2 regions of the Caenimonas terrae genome follow, and region 1 is predicted to be linked to the other one. Evidence: predicted binding sites of a transcription regulator. Region 1 holds the regulator's gene; the other holds the start of a gene.
The links. The regulator NrdR, encoded in region 1, represses ribonucleotide reductase genes. The targets are predictions, from matches to a motif close to CACNANATNTNGTG.
Positions count from the first base shown of each region.

Region 1 (7,772 bases):
GCTTGCGCACCACGGCCGGGGCCTCCGGCGGCTTGGCCGGCTGCGGTTCCTCGCCTTCGACAGGGGCTGCCACTGCCGCTTCGGCCGGTGCCGGCTGCTGCGCCGGAGCGACGCGTTCGAACAGGGCCTCGGCCTTGGCCACCAGCTCCTGGCGCAGCTGGTCGGCGCGCCAGCGTTGCCAGCCTTCCAGCTCGCCGGCGGCTGCCAGCGCGGCATGGGCCTGGTTCTCCAGCTTGTCGTCGACCAGCTTGCCGTGTTCCTTCAGCGCGTTGCGCAGGGCGCTGGCGGCGCCGGCGCTGGCCTTGCCGTGGCCCTGTGCGATCTCCTGCTCCAGCTTGCCAAGCGCCTCGCGAATGGCGTCGCTGGCCTTGGCCCGCAGCTCGGGATCGACGCGCGGCTTGGCCGCCGCCTTCGGCGCCGCTTCGGCCGGCAGCCCGCGCCCCTGGCGCAGTTCGTCGGCCCACACCGGCACCGGCGGCAGCGGCGCAGCCGGGTCGGCCGCGGCCGCCTCGGCCTGCGTCAACGCACTGCGAAACGCCTCCCAGACCGCCTGCAACTGGGAGCGCGATGCCTCCAGCAGCGGTGGAAACTTGGTGTCCACGCTGGCCCAGTTGGCGTCACCCTGGAGCGCATCGGCCTGAGCCTGCCAGTCCGGCACGTCGGTCTGCAGCGCTGCGGCGGACGCCTGGGCATCGCGCCATGACTTGGTGGACAGCACCTCGATGCGCTGCGCCAGCAGCACTGCCGCCTCGCGCTGCACCTGCACCCGATGCTGCAGGTCTTCGATTCCCTTGACCCGGTCGGCCAAAGCCGCCTTGAGCGAGGCCAGCGGCTCCTTGCTCAGCGGGGCGCCGGCGCGCGCGGCGTCGCGCTGCCAGGCCAGTGCGTCGGCGATATTGATCTTGGGCGGCGCCATCAGGGCCCGGGCCTTCTCGGCCCATTCGGCGGCGATGACTTCCTGCCCCTTGCTGCGCTTGATCTCGTCCAGCCGCTCCCGCAACAGGCGGGCGGCGCCCTTGTCGCGTCCGCTCAGTTCCCGGAACACCTCCTGCATCTGCTCGGGGCTGGGGTTGCCGGCAAGCCAGTCGCGCACGCGCGCGGCGCGCTCGCCTGAGGTCGGCGCCGAGAAGGCGCCGCCGGTCAGCGTGTCGAGCGCCTGGGTGTCATGGGTCTTGGTGGGAGAGGCTTGGGTCACGGGAGTGTGGAAATCGTTGGAACAAAAAAGAAAACGGCCGCTCGCGGCCAACCGCTATTCTCGCCGCGAATGGAGCCGCTGTCGCCAGAGGCGCTGCCAAAATGAGAAAGCCCGGACGGTCGGCCTGCAGCCTGCCCGCCGGGCTTGACGGCTGGACACGAGGTCTGTGCCGTCTGGGTCCGCAGTCAAGGAGGGATTGTCCCTGGCTGCGTCGGAAGCAAGAGATTGCTTCCAGGAAGGGCCGGGGCTACCACCGAAGTGGCCCTACCGGCTAAGTACCTGATCGCTCAGGCACTCATAGCTTAGACGGCGGCCCGGGCGATTACCAATCTGCCTTTTCAATGGCCTGCCCGGCCGTGATTGGAGCAGTTGCCTTGACAAGGCGAACTCAGCAGCGACCATGAATGGGATTAGGCAGGCGGGCCAAATCCCGTTACAGCTGCAGGAACTCGAGACCTCAGCGCGCCGCAGGCAGGCCCGCCGGGGGGCATCTCTGGCCTCCCCGCAAGTCCGGCACTGGAATCGCTGAAAATTCAACCGGCGCATGTCTATCGCGCTTCGCATTTGATAGCAGACGGCTGGCCGCTGTGGGCCTTGTCCGACAAGCAGGCGGGTGCCGTGCCGACAGGCTCTCCCCGAGAAGCCATGCGTAAATTGTGGCTGCAACATGTAATAATTGCATTAAAGATCAATTTGATATTCTTGACCGGATATTAGGCCAGCCTCTAAAATTCGCCCGTCCCCAGCCTGAACGGGGACATCCAGAACCCGCTGCCGACCCCGGCTAAGTCGAATCGCTGCAGATGTCTGAACAGACCGCTGCGATCTTGATGGCGTGCCAATCCAAACGAGGGACCGCGTCACGCGCCGCTTCAACGCTGTGCAGGCAGGTCCCCGCGTAGAAAGGAAGTGCTATGACAGCGCTCGGAAGAACTGCCCACGGCCTGCGAACCTTCGCATCCGACATCGCCCAGGGCTTTTTTGAGATCACGCACAACGGATTTGCCCTCGTGGGGCTGGCCGTCGTCTTTTCATTGATCACCCTCACCGCCCGGCCCGACCTGCGGCAGGTCGGCGAAAGCAAGCTGATGAGCTGGCTGCAGGAGCGGCAAGCCGCAACCCTGGGCATGGAGCCCGAGCTCGATGCCATCGACCGCGCCACCGCCACCAACCCGAAAGACCTGCCGAAACAGCAGGCGGCCGTGGCGTACTGGCTCAGCAAGAAGTACCGTGTCGCGCCGGAACCGGTGTCGGCGCTGGTGGCCGAAGCCTATGAAATCGGCGAAAAGACCAAGCTGGACCCGACCCTGATCCTGGCCGTGATGGCGGTGGAGTCCGGGTTCAACCCGTTCGCCCAGAGCCCGGTCGGCGCCCAGGGCCTGATGCAGGTGATGACCGGGATCCACAGCGACAAGTACGAAAGCTTCGGCGGCAAGCTGGCAGCCTTCGACCCGGTCACCAACCTGCGGGTGGGCGTGAAGGTGCTGCAGGAGTGCATCCAGCGCGCCGGCTCCCTCAACGCCGGCCTGAAGTTCTACGTCGGCGCGGCCAACCTCGGCGACGACGGCGGCTATGCCGACAAGGTGATGGCCGAGCACGAGCGGCTGCGCCAGGTGGCGACCGGCCGGAGCGTGCCGCTGGTCTCGCCGCCGGCCATCCGGACCATCGTCACGCCGGTCGAGCCCAAGCCGGTCGAGGACAAGATCGCGGCCCTGTCGCTGTCCTGAAGCGCTGCGGGCAGTTAAACTAGCCCCGTGCGCGACTGGCGATAGGCGCGGCGCTCCCGATGGGAGCAGCCGGTGCTGACGTGGAATCCAGGCAGGGCTCCCCTGCAGCAACCACTGGGAAGCGCACCGCCGGCCCGCCGGCGTTCAGCCGTTCGCCTGGGCAGCCCTTGTTATATACAGGGACCACGTCTTTCAGGACTGCCATGTACCACCGCAACATCCTTGTCGAACAGACCGACCCCGAACTGTGGGCCGCCATCCAGGCAGAGAACAAGCGCCAGGAAGAGCACATCGAGCTCATCGCCAGCGAGAACTACGCCTCGCCGGCGGTGATGGCCGCCCAGGGCACCCAGCTGACCAACAAGTACGCCGAGGGCTATCCCGGCAAGCGCTACTACGGCGGCTGCGAATACGTCGACGTGGCCGAGACGCTGGCGCTGACCCGGGTCAAGCAGCTGTTCGGCGCCGAGGCCGCCAACGTCCAGGCCCACTCCGGCGCCCAGGCCAACGAGGCGGTCTTCCTGGCCTTCCTCAAGCCCGGCGACACCATCATGGGCATGAGCCTGGCCGAAGGCGGCCACCTGACCCACGGCATGGCCCTGAACATGAGCGGCAAGTGGTTCAACGTGGTGAGCTACGGCCTGAACGAGAAGGAAGAGATCGATTACGAGGCGATGGAGCGCAAGGCCCACGAATCCAAGCCCAAGCTGATCATCGCCGGCGCCTCGGCCTATTCGCTGCGGATCGACTTCGAGCGCTTTGCCCGGGTGGCCAAGGCTGTCGGCGCCATCTTCATGGTCGACATGGCGCACTACGCCGGACTGATCGCCGCCGGCGTCTATCCCAATCCGGTGCCGCATGCCGACGTGGTCACCTCCACCACCCACAAGAGCCTGCGCGGACCGCGTGGCGGCATCATCCTGATGAAGCCGGAACACGAGAAGGCGATCAACAGCGCCATCTTCCCCGGGCTGCAGGGCGGCCCGCTGATGCACGTCATCGCGGCCAAGGCGGTGGCCTTCAAGGAAGCGATGGCGCCTGAATTCAAGACCTACCAGCAGCAGGTGGCCAGGAACGCCGTGGTCGTGGCCGAGACGCTGGTGCAGCGCGGCCTGCGCATCGTCAGCGGCCGCACCGAGAGCCACTTGATGCTGGTCGACCTGCGCTCCAAGGGCATCACCGGCAAGGAAGCCGAAGCGGTGCTGGGCGATGCCCACATGACGATCAACAAGAATGCGATCCCCAACGACCCCGAAAAGCCGATGGTGACCAGCGGGGTGCGGATCGGCACGCCGGCCCTGACCACCCGCGGCTTCAGGGAAGAGGAAGCAAGGATGACGGCCAACCTGCTGGCCGACGTGCTGGACAACCCGCGCGACCCGGCCAACATCGCGGCGGTGCGCGAGAAGGTCAACGCCCTGACCCGCCGCTTCCCCGTCTACGGCTAGCAATGTTGGCCCCCACGCTCCGCGCTTCGCGCCGTCGCTGCCCCCCGGGGGGGCGCTCGCTTGCTTGGGGCGGCGCGGCGCCGCGCTCGACATGAAATGCCCGTTCTGCGGCAACGTGGACACCCAGGTGGTGGAGACACGCATGGCCGAGGACGGCGACTTCATCCGCCGGCGACGCCAGTGCGCGGCCTGCGAGAAGCGCTTCACCACCTACGAGCGGCCGGACGTGAACTTCCCGTCGGTGGTCAAGAAGGACGGCCGCCGCATCGAATACGAGCGCGCCAAGCTGCTGGCCTCGATGAACCTGGCGCTGCGCAAGCGCCCGGTGAGCACGGAGCAGATCGACGGCGCGGTCGAACGGATCGAGGAAAAACTGCTGAACCTGGGAGTCCGGGAGGTGCCTTCCACCCGGATCGGGGAACTGGTGATGCGCGAGTTGAAGAAGCTCGACAAGGTTGCCTACGTGCGATTTGCCAGCGTCTATCGCAGCTTCGAGGACATCGACGATTTCAAGACGCTGGTCGACGAAGTGCGCAAGTGACGTTCAGGCGCAGCTGTCCAGCGCAACCTTCTGCACCCGCGGCCGGCCGACGGCATTGAGCACGATCTGGCGCGCCTCGCTGCGTTCTAGCGACTGGTTGCACACCGTGATGGTGCCGGCCTGGAAGCCGCCGCCCATCATGCGGGTCGACCCGCTGGCGACGAAGGAAACATAGCGGCCGACGGTCGAATTGCCGGTGAACCGCAGGCTGGCGGGCAGGGGATTGCCGCGCTGGATGACGGTTTCGCCATCGTCATGCACGCCATCGCCGTTGGCGTCGTGAAAGACCAGCCAGCCCTGCTCCCAGCCGCCGCCCGGGTTGCAGGCCACGCCGTCGCGCGACTTGCACAGGACCACGCGGCCGTTGCGCTTGAAGGCTTCGCTGCGCGCCAGGCGCAGCGACGACAGGAACGCATTCGACGCGGCGGTCAGCTTGTTGGCGTTCGTCAAGGCGGTCATCGAAGGGACGCCGAAGCCAAGCAGCACCGTGGCGACGGCCACCACGATCATCAGCTCGATCAGCGTGAAGCCCCGGTGCCTGCGCGGGCGGCGCAGGGGCTCCAGCAGTGTTGAAGGGAGGGCGGCGGGGGGTGTTTGGTGTGTGTTCATGGCGTCAAAGATAGTCACGGCGCCGCGCCGCAACCTCGAAAAATGCACGTTTGAAGGTGTGAAAAAACACCGCCGGGTGCCATGCCGCCGCCACGCGCCGCCCAGCCGCTGGTCAAGCCGGCACCACCACCCGTCTGGCGCCGCGCCAGCCCGCCACGGTTTGCGGCAACACTGCGTTTCATGAAAAACGAGCGTGGTTTCACCCTGATCGAGTTGCTGGTGACGATTGCCATCGCGGCCATCCTGGCAACGCTCGCGGGTCCTTCCTTCCTGCGCATGATCAAGTCCAACACGATGTCCGGGAGCGTGAACACGTTCCTGGCCGACCTGCGCTATGCCCGCAGCGAGGCGATCCGCCGCGGCGGCCGGGTCATCATGTGCCGCAGCGACAACCCCGAATCAGCCACCCCCGCCTGCGCCACCGCAGGCACCACCGCCAAGGGCTGGGCCGCCGGCTGGATCATCTTCCATGACAAGGATGCGTCGGGCGCATGGAATTCGACGGACCACACGCTGCGGGTGCAATCGGCGCTCACCGGCATGGATGCGATCCTGGAAGGCACGCCGACCGCTGCCACGGCCTTCCAGTTCACCGCCACCGGCCGGCTCCAGAACGGCGCGGCCACAACCCTCAATTTCGGCGGCAGCCAGTTCACGGCGGACCAGCAACGGATGGTCTGCGTCAGCCCCAGCGGCCGGGCCAAGATCTCCGAAGACGGGACATGCACATGAGAAAGAGCAACTCCTTCCTGCAACAGGGCTCCTCGCTGATCGAGGTGCTGGTGACCATCCTGATCTTGTCCTTCGGGATGCTGTCGCTCGCCGGAATGATGGCCTACGCGGTGCAGATGCCCAAGCTGTCGGGGTACCGGGCGACCGCGATGATGCTCGGGGCCAGCCATGTCGAGCGGATGCGCGCCAACATCGCGGGCTTTACCGGCGGTGCCTACAACGAGGCAATGACATTCAACACGGTGCTGGCCACCTCGAACTGCGTCTATCCCAGCTGTGATGCCGTGGCGATCGCCAGCCTGGACAAGGCCCAGAGCAACGCCGAGATGCGCAGGGAACTCCCGCTGGGCGGAATGCGGATGGTCTGCAACGGCGCCTGCACCTCGCGCGAGGGCGACCTGTGGATCCTGTGGCAGGAGCCGTCCACCTTTGCCGCGATCAACAACAACAACGATGAATGCCCGGCTTCCGGTACCTATACCGGGACACCGCGTTGCATCCACATCCGGTTCAAGCTATGAAGCAAGCTGCACGCATCCACCACGGCCCGCGGCGCGAGCGGGGCCTGACGCTGATCGAACTGCTGGTGTCGCTGGTGATCGGGCTGGTCCTGATGCTGGCCGTGATCGGCGCCTACCTCGGCTCCGTGTCCGCCAGCGGATCCACCCAGGCGCAGAGCCGGATGAACGAGGACGCCCAGGCCGCCCTGGCGGTCCTGACCCAGCACATCCGGATGGCGAGCAACAATCCCAAGCAGCCGAATTACGCCGCCAGCACGCCGCGCAACCCGGTGTTCGGCGGCACCAACTGGGCGGTCTTCGGCTGCGACAGCAAGTTCACCGACCCGGCTGCCGCGTCGATCAGCGCGCTCTCCTGCAGCGGAGCCGGTTCCGACGCACTGGCGCTCTCCTACGAAGCGGACCGCTACAACACGGTCGCCTCCGGCGGCAACGCCACCGACTGCCTGGGCCAGACGCTGCCGGTCGTCACGGCCTCGGTCAGCGCCTGGAGCACACCCACCGTCGTTCCGACCACCGTCACTTTCACGGTGGCGGACAACCGCTTCTACGTCGACGCAGGCAACCTGTATTGCAAGGGCAACGGCGGCGCCACGCCCCAGGCCCTGGTCGAGAACGTCGAGGACATGCAGATCACCTACGGGGTCGCGCCGTCCACCGCATCGACCACCCTGACGGTGGCGGGCTACATGACCGCCTCGGACATCGCCGCGCCGGCCGACCCCGGCCTCGCCGCGCTGCCGATCGCGGACCGCTGGGCCAAGGTCGCGACGGTGCGCGTCTGCCTGATCGTGCGCAGCGAGAAGCCGATTGCGCCGACGTCGGAGTCGGCCCGCTACTTCCAGTGCGACGGCTCGCTCAACACGGCCCCGCCCGACCTGCGATTGCGGCGTGCCTTCTCGACCACCGTGGTGCTGCGTAACCGGATCGCCTCATGAAAAAGCCGTCAATGAGCCAACCGCGCACAACCGTTCCGCTCGCTGCCCGAGACCAGCGGGGTGT
Region 1 is NZ_JBHSMF010000009.1:644,456-652,227, reverse strand. It holds gene ACFPOE_RS16985 (DUF349 domain-containing protein) at 1-1,195, opposite strand, end outside; gene ACFPOE_RS16980 (lytic transglycosylase domain-containing protein) at 2,110-2,922, shown strand; gene glyA (serine hydroxymethyltransferase) at 3,126-4,370, shown strand; gene nrdR (transcriptional regulator NrdR) at 4,462-4,911, shown strand; gene ACFPOE_RS16965 (GspH/FimT family pseudopilin) at 4,915-5,520, opposite strand; gene ACFPOE_RS16960 (GspH/FimT family pseudopilin) at 5,602-6,252, shown strand; gene pilV (type IV pilus modification protein PilV) at 6,249-6,773, shown strand; gene ACFPOE_RS16950 (PilW family protein) at 6,770-7,708, shown strand; gene ACFPOE_RS16945 (pilus assembly PilX family protein) at 7,705-7,772, shown strand, end outside.

Region 2 (7,772 bases), on a different contig from region 1:
CAACCAGCTGGCCGCCCGCCTCGCGCGCGAGGAGGCCGCCGCGCGCAACAGCCGGCAGATGGCGCGGGTGCAGGCCCAGGTCAACGAGCTGGTGATCGAGAACCTGGGCGACGGCGTGCTGGTGGTGGACGCCGACGGCCGCGTCCGGGCCGCCAATCCGGCCGCCCGCAAGCAGCTGGGAAGCGTGGCCACGGCCGGCGACCAGCCCCTGATGCTGACCGCCCACGCACCGTGGCAGCCGCTGGCGGAGCTGGCGCGGCTGACCTTCACCACCGAGCTGTCCCAGCGCGCCGACGTGGCGATCGACGACGGCGTCGGCAGCCCGCGCCGGATGCAGGTGCGCACCAGGCTCACGGCCGCCCAGGACGACCTGGCGCACAGCCTGTGCGTGATGTTCCTGCAGGACCTGCGCGAGCTGGAGGCGCGCCTGCGCACCGAGAAGCTGGCGGCGATGGGCCGGATGTCGGCCGCCGTGGCGCACGAGATCCGCAACCCGCTGGCGGCCATCGCCCAGGCCAACGCCCTGCTGGAGGAAGACCTGGTGGACCCCGGCCAGCGCCAGCTCAGCGCGCTGGTGCGGCAGAACGCGCAGCGGCTGGCCGGCATCGTCGAGGAGATTCTGAACATCTCGCGGGTGCAGCACCAGGGTCCCCACAGCAACGCCCCGCGGCTGGCGCTGGACGAGTCGGTGACCGAAGCCTGCACCGACTGGGCCCGCCAGAGCGGCGTGGGCGAGCGGCTCCAACTGTCGCTGGCCGGCGGCGCGGTGCCGGTGGAGTTCGAGTCGGACCACCTGCGCCGCATCCTGATCAACCTGCTGGACAACGCGCAGCGCTACGCGAGCAAGGAGCCGGCCTCGATCCGGGTGCTGACCCAGCGGATCGGCAACGAGTCCACGCTGCGGGTGTGGAGCGACGGCGCGCCGCTGGAGGCCGCCGTGCGCCAGCACCTGTTCGAGCCGTTCTTCTCCTCGGAAAGCCGTTCCAGCGGGCTGGGCCTGTACATCTGCCGCGAACTGTGCGAGCGGCACGGCGCCCAGATCGGCTACCGGCGCAGCACCGGGCCCGGCGGCGCGCCGCGCCCCGGCAACGAATTCTTCGTGGTGTTCCGCCCCCAGGGGCCGGCGCTTGCGGGCAATTCCCCATTTGACACAATAGCCGCCTGATGGCCGCACCTTCCGCATCCGCATCCGCCGCGCACGTGCTCGTGGTCGACGACGAGCCCGACCTGCGAACGCTGTACGAGCTCACGCTGCTGCGAGAAGGCTATCGTGTGGAGGCGGCCGGCACGCTGGCCGAAGCCCGGCAGCAGCTGCAGGCGCATCGCTTCGACGCCGTCATCACCGACATGCGGCTGCCCGACGGCCTGGGGCTGGAGCTGCTGCACGGCATGCTGGAACAGCAGCGGCCCGAGCGCTGCATCGTGATGACCGCCTACGGCTCGGCCGAAAACGCGGTGGAGGCGCTCAAGGCCGGCGCCTTCGACTACCTGACCAAGCCGGTGGACCTCAAGCAGTTCCGCAACGTGGTCGCTGCGGCCATCCAGGAGTCGCCCCAGCGCACCGGCCGGGCCGCGCCGGCACGCTCGCCGGGCGGCGGCGACCGCCCGGCCGCCGGCCGGGCCGCGCTGGACCGGCTGGTGGGCGATTCGGCGGTGATGCAGCAGGTCAAGGAACGGATCGCCAAGGTGGCGCGAAGCATGGCGCCGGTGCTGGTGCGCGGCGAGTCGGGCACCGGCAAGGAACTGGTCGCCCGCGCCGTGCACGCCTGCAGCCACCGGGCCGACGGCCCCTTCGTCGCCGTCAACTGCAGCGCCATTCCCGAGCAGTTGCTGGAGGCGGAGTTCTTCGGCGCGCGCAAGGGCTCGTACACCGGCGCGACGGCCGATCGGGAAGGCTATTTCCAGGCCGCGCGCGGCGGCACATTGTTCCTCGACGAGATCGGCGACCTGCCGCTGGCGATGCAGTCCAAGCTGCTGCGGGCGATCCAGGAGCGCCAGGTGCGATCGCTCGGCTCGACCCAGGAAGACGCGGTGGACGTGCGGATCGTCAGCGCCACCCACAAGGACCTGGCGGCCGACGTGCTGGCAGGCCGGTTCCGGCAGGACCTGTACTACCGCCTGAACGTGATCGAGATTCTGGTGCCGCCGCTGCGCGAACGCCGCGACGACCTGCCGGTGCTGTGCGAAGCGCTGCTGGCGCGGATCGCGCAGGATTCCGGGATGCCGGTGCCGGTGCTCTCGCCGTCGGTGCTGGCGCAGCTGTGCGCCCATCCGCTGGGCGGCAACGTGCGCGAACTGGAGAACCTGCTGCACCGGGCGGTGGCCCTGAGCGACGGCGAGGAACTGCAGGTGGACTTCGCCCCGACCCAGTCGGTGCCGCCGGCGGCCCCCGCAGCCAGTGCGCCGGAGCCGGCCGCGGCGCGGCCCGCCGCGCCGGCCAACGTGATGCCGGGCGACCTCCAGGCGTACCTGGACCAACAGGAGCGCGAGATCCTGGTCAAGGCGCTGCAGGAAAGCGGCTTCAACCGCACGGCCGCCGCACAGCGGCTGGGCCTGAGCCTGCGGCAGATCCGCTACCGCATCGCGCGGCTGGCGATCGCCGCGCCGGGCGGGGACGAGCCGCAAGATGAGCGCGCCTGAGGCCGGGCCCGCAGGCGCACTCTGGCACGCCGGCTGGTACGGCTACGCGCGCCGCCTGCAGTCGCCCAATTTCGGCCCCCGGCCGGCCGGCGCGCTGGTCGACCTGGTGGTGGTGCACTCGATCAGCCTGCCGCCCGGGCAGTTCGGCGGCCAGGAAGTGCAGCAGCTGTTCACCAACACGCTGGACTGGAACGCCCATCCCTATTTCAAGCAGATCGAGGGCCTGCAGGTCTCGGCGCACTTCTACGTCCGCCGCAACGGCGAGCTGTGGCAGTTCGTCAGCTGCGACGATCGCGCCTGGCATGCCGGGACCTCGCACTACCGCGGCCGCGACAACTGCAACGACGACTCGATCGGCATCGAACTCGAGGGCCTGGAGGGCGAGCCGTTCGAGCCTGCGCAATACGAGACCCTGGCCGGCCTGTGCGCCGCCGTCGCGCAGCATTACCCGATCGAACACCTGGCCGGGCACGAGCACGTCGCGCCCGGACGCAAGCTCGATCCCGGCGCCGGCTTCGACTGGAGGGCGCTGCGCAACGCCCTCGGATGGGCCGGCGGGCGCTTCCCGGCGGCGGTGCAAAATACGCTATAGGTAGTGGTTTTCGGGGGAGGAACCCCCACATATAGCGCATCGGGGAGTTGCGGTGCGGCAACGGTGAAGCGGATTTCGCTCCGGTGGGCACGGTAAATTGCGATCGGCAACTGCGGGCGACCAGAGAGCGCTGCTGCGATGTGCGTCAACGCTGGCGCCGCAGCCGGGACCAAAGGGCGCACAAACCCGCGCCGCTGCTCGCACTGCGAATGCGCCCCACGGCCGCACGCGGGCCATCGCTCTTCAATGCGGCCGTCAACAGTTTTTCCACAGCATCTGCACTGCCTGCCCACCGGCAAACCACTACCTATAGTGCTTGTAAAGGCGAAAAGCACTAGATATAGTGTCCGCAAGCGCAGGAAAAAAGCTTTATCCGGGACCCACGAGGGCTGGAGCAACCCCAAGAACGCGTCACGAGGAACCATGCAAACCGCTGTAAACACCCAATCCATTTCCAGCGCCGGAGGCTTTGCCGCCGGCCCGGCCAACGACAACGCGGCCGGCGCCGCCGCCAATCCGCTGGCCCACTACCAGATCATCCGCCGCAACGGCGCCGTCGTCCCGTTCGAGCCGAACAAGATCGCGATCGCGATGATGAAGGCCTTCCTGGCGGTGCACGGCACCCAGGGCGCGGCTTCGGCCAGCGTGCGCGAAACCGTCGACGGCCTGACCCAGGCGGTGATCCGCGCCATGGTGCGTTCGCGCCCGGGCGGCGGCACCTTCCACATCGAAGACGTGCAGGACCAGGTGGAGCTGGGCCTGATGCGCGGCGGCCACCACGAGATCGCCCGCGCCTATGTGCTGTACCGCGAGCGCCGCACCCAGGAGCGCGCCAAGCAGGCCGCCCCGGCCGCCGCCAAGGCCCCCATCATCCACGTGCTGGACGGCGGCGAGCGCATCCCGCTGGACCTGGAGCACCTCAAGGGCCTGATCAATTCGGCCTGCCAGAACCTGGGCGCCGACGTCAAGCCGGACCCGATCATGGCCGAGACCATGCGCAACCTGTACGACGGCGTCCCGATGGACGAGGTCTACAAGGCCTCGATCCTGGCGGCCCGCACGCTGATCGAGAAGGATCCCGACTACACCTACGCCACCGCCCGCCTGCTGCTGCACACCATCTTCAAGGAGGTGCTGGGCCGCGACCTGCCGCCGGCCGACATGGCGGGCAGCTACGCCGACTACTTCCCCGGCTTCATCAAGCGCGGCGTCGATGCCGAACTGCTGGACGAGAAGCTGCTGCAATTCGACCTGAAGAAGCTGGGCGGCGCGCTGAAGGCCGAACGCGACCTGAAGTTCGACTACCTGGGCCTGCAGACGCTGTATGACCGCTACTTCCTGCACGAGCGCAAGACCCGCATCGAGCTGCCGCAGGCCTTCTTCATGCGCGTGGCCATGGGCCTGTCGCTCAACGAGATCGACCGCGAAGCCCGCGCCATCGAGTTCTACGAAGTGCTCTCCAGCTTCGACTTCATGTCCAGCACGCCGACGCTGTTCAACGCCGGCACCCTGCGCTCGCAGCTGTCCTCCTGCTACCTGACCACCGTGCCGGACGACCTGGACGGCATCTACGAATCGATCAAGGAAAACGCGCTGCTGTCCAAGTTCGCCGGCGGCCTGGGCAACGACTGGACCCGGGTGCGCGCGCTCGGCTCGCACATCAAGGGCACCAACGGCGAATCGCAGGGCGTGGTGCCGTTCCTGAAGGTGGTCAACGACACCGCCGTGGCGGTGAACCAGGGCGGCAAGCGCAAGGGCGCGGTCTGCACCTACCTGGAAAGCTGGCACCTGGACATCGAGGAGTTCCTGGAGCTGCGCAAGAACACCGGCGACGACCGCCGCCGCACCCACGACATGAACACCGCCAACTGGATCCCGGACCTGTTCATGCGCCGGGTGATGGAAAAGGGCGAGTGGACCCTGTTCTCGCCGTCCAGCGTGCCTGACCTGCACGACAAGTTCGGCATCGCCTTCGAGAAGGCCTACGTCGCCTATGAAGAGAAGGCCAAGCGCGGCGAGATCAAGCCGAGCAAGACGGTCCAGGCCGCCGACATGTGGCGCAAGATGCTGACGATGCTGTTCGAGACCGGCCATCCCTGGATCACCTTCAAGGATGCCTGCAACGTGCGCTCGCCCCAGCAGCACGCCGGCGTGGTCCATTCGTCGAACCTGTGCACCGAGATCACGCTCAACACCTCGGACACCGAGACCGCGGTCTGCAACCTCGGCTCCGTCAACCTGCTCCAGCACCTGAAGGACGGGGCGATGGACCAGGAGAAGCTCAAGAAGACCATCACGACGGCGATGCGCATGCTCGACAACGTGATCGACATCAACTACTACGCCGTCAAGAAGGCCCGCGACTCCAACCTGCGGCATCGGCCGGTGGGCCTGGGCGTGATGGGCTTCCAGGACGCGCTGTACGAACTGCGCATCCCCTACTCCTCGGAGCAGGCGGTGGAGTTCGCCGACCGCTCGATGGAAGCGGTCTGCTACCACGCCTACTGGGCGTCGACCGAGCTGGCCCGCGAGCGCGGCAAGTACTCCAGCTACAAGGGCTCGCTGTGGGACAAGGGCATCCTGCCGCTGGACACGCTGGACCTGCTGCAGCAGCAGCGCGGCGGCTACGTCGAGGTGGACCGCTCGACGAGCCTGGACTGGGACGCCCTGCGCAAGAAGATCGCCCAGGACGGCATGCGCAATTCCAACTGCGTGGCCATCGCCCCGACGGCGACCATCTCCAACATCATCGGCGTCGACGCCTCGATCGAGCCGTGCTTCGGCAACCTGTCGGTCAAGTCCAACCTGTCGGGCGAATTCACCGTCATCAACCACTACCTGGTGCGCGACCTGAAGCGCCTGGGCCTGTGGGACGACGTGATGGTCATGGACCTGAAGCACTTCGACGGTTCGCTGCGTCCGATCGACCGCGTGCCGCAGGAAGTCAAGCAGCTGTACGCGACGGCCTTCGAGGTGGAAACCACCTGGCTGGTGGAAGCGGCGGCCCGCCGGCAGAAGTGGATCGACCAGGCGCAGTCGCTCAACATCTACATGTCCGGCGTGTCCGGCAAGAAGCTGGACGACACCTACAAGCTGGCGTGGATCCGCGGCCTGAAGACCACGTATTACCTGCGCACGATCAGCGCGACGCAGACCGAAAAGTCGACGGTGACCTCGGGCCGGCTGAACGCGGTGTCCTCGGGCGGACAGGCGCAGGGCGGCATAAGCGCGCTGGATGCCGCTGCAGTCGCGGCGCGTGCGCAGCTCGATGCATCGCCGGCGACCGACATCAAGTTCTGTGCGATCGACGATCCGGGCTGCGAAGCCTGCCAGTGAGAAAAGTGTCGGTGTTCTCTGACAAAACACCGATGCAATTGAGCAACACAATCGGGCAGTGATGTGAACGAACACTTTTCATTCCGCATCACTGCTCATATCATCCGAGCATTGGAAAACTTATGTTGACCTGGGACGAAGAAGTCAAGCCCACACCGCCAACGCAATTGAACAGCGGCTTCATTCAGAGCCGCGAGGTGAGCCATTCACCTCTTTCTCAAGCTCCCTCCGAAATTTCCCCTGCTGTCACGCGCACCCTCGACGACGGCGCAGCGCGCCCGGCCGCCGGCAGCGTCGCGGCGCGCGTCGTGCAAGCCACCGCGCACCGGCGCGTCAACGCCGCCGACAAGCGCATCATCAACGGCCAGACCGACGTCAACCAGCTGGTGCCGTTCAAGTACAAGTGGGCCTGGGAAAAGTACCTGGCCACCTGCGCCAACCACTGGATGCCGCAGGAAGTGAACATGAACCGCGACATCGCCCTGTGGAAAGACCCGAACGGTCTGACCGAGGACGAGCGCCGCATCATCAAGCGCAACCTTGGCTTCTTCGTGACGGCCGATTCGCTGGCCGCCAACAACATCGTGCTGGGCACCTACCGCCACATCACGGCCCCGGAGTGCCGCCAGTTCCTGCTGCGCCAGGCCTTCGAGGAAGCGATCCACACCCACGCCTACCAGTACATCGTGGAATCGCTCGGCCTGGACGAGGCGGAGATCTTCAACGCCTACAACGAGGTGCAGTCGATCCGCGACAAGGACCAGTTCCTGATCCCCTTCATCGAGGCGATCATGGACCCCAACTTCCACACCGGGACGCCGCAGAACGACCAGACGCTGCTCAAGTCGCTGATCGTGTTCGCCTGCCTGATGGAAGGCCTGTTCTTCTACGTCGGCTTCACCCAGATCCTGGCGCTGGGCCGGCAGAACAAGATGACCGGCGCCGCCGAGCAGTACCAGTACATCCTGCGCGACGAATCGATGCACTGCAATTTCGGCATCGACCTGATCAACCAGCTCAAGCTCGAGAACCCGCACCTGTGGACGGCCGACTTCAAGGCCGAGATCAAGGAGCTGTTCCAGAAAGCCGTGGAGCTCGAATACAAATATGCCGAAGACACCATGCCCCGCGGCGTGCTGGGCATGAACGCGTCCATGTTCAAGGGCTACCTGCGCTACATCGCCAACCGGCGCGCCACGCAGAT
Region 2 is NZ_JBHSMF010000002.1:246,502-254,273, forward strand. It holds gene ACFPOE_RS01235 (sensor histidine kinase) at 1-1,165, shown strand, start outside; gene ACFPOE_RS01240 (sigma-54-dependent transcriptional regulator) at 1,165-2,640, shown strand; gene ampD (1,6-anhydro-N-acetylmuramyl-L-alanine amidase AmpD) at 2,627-3,232, shown strand; gene ACFPOE_RS01250 (ribonucleoside-diphosphate reductase subunit alpha) at 3,656-6,568, shown strand; gene ACFPOE_RS01255 (ribonucleotide-diphosphate reductase subunit beta) at 6,691-7,772, shown strand, end outside.
Region 2: a site for NrdR is predicted at 3,565-3,578, ahead of ACFPOE_RS01250 (ribonucleoside-diphosphate reductase subunit alpha). Genes of this name have one in related genera too.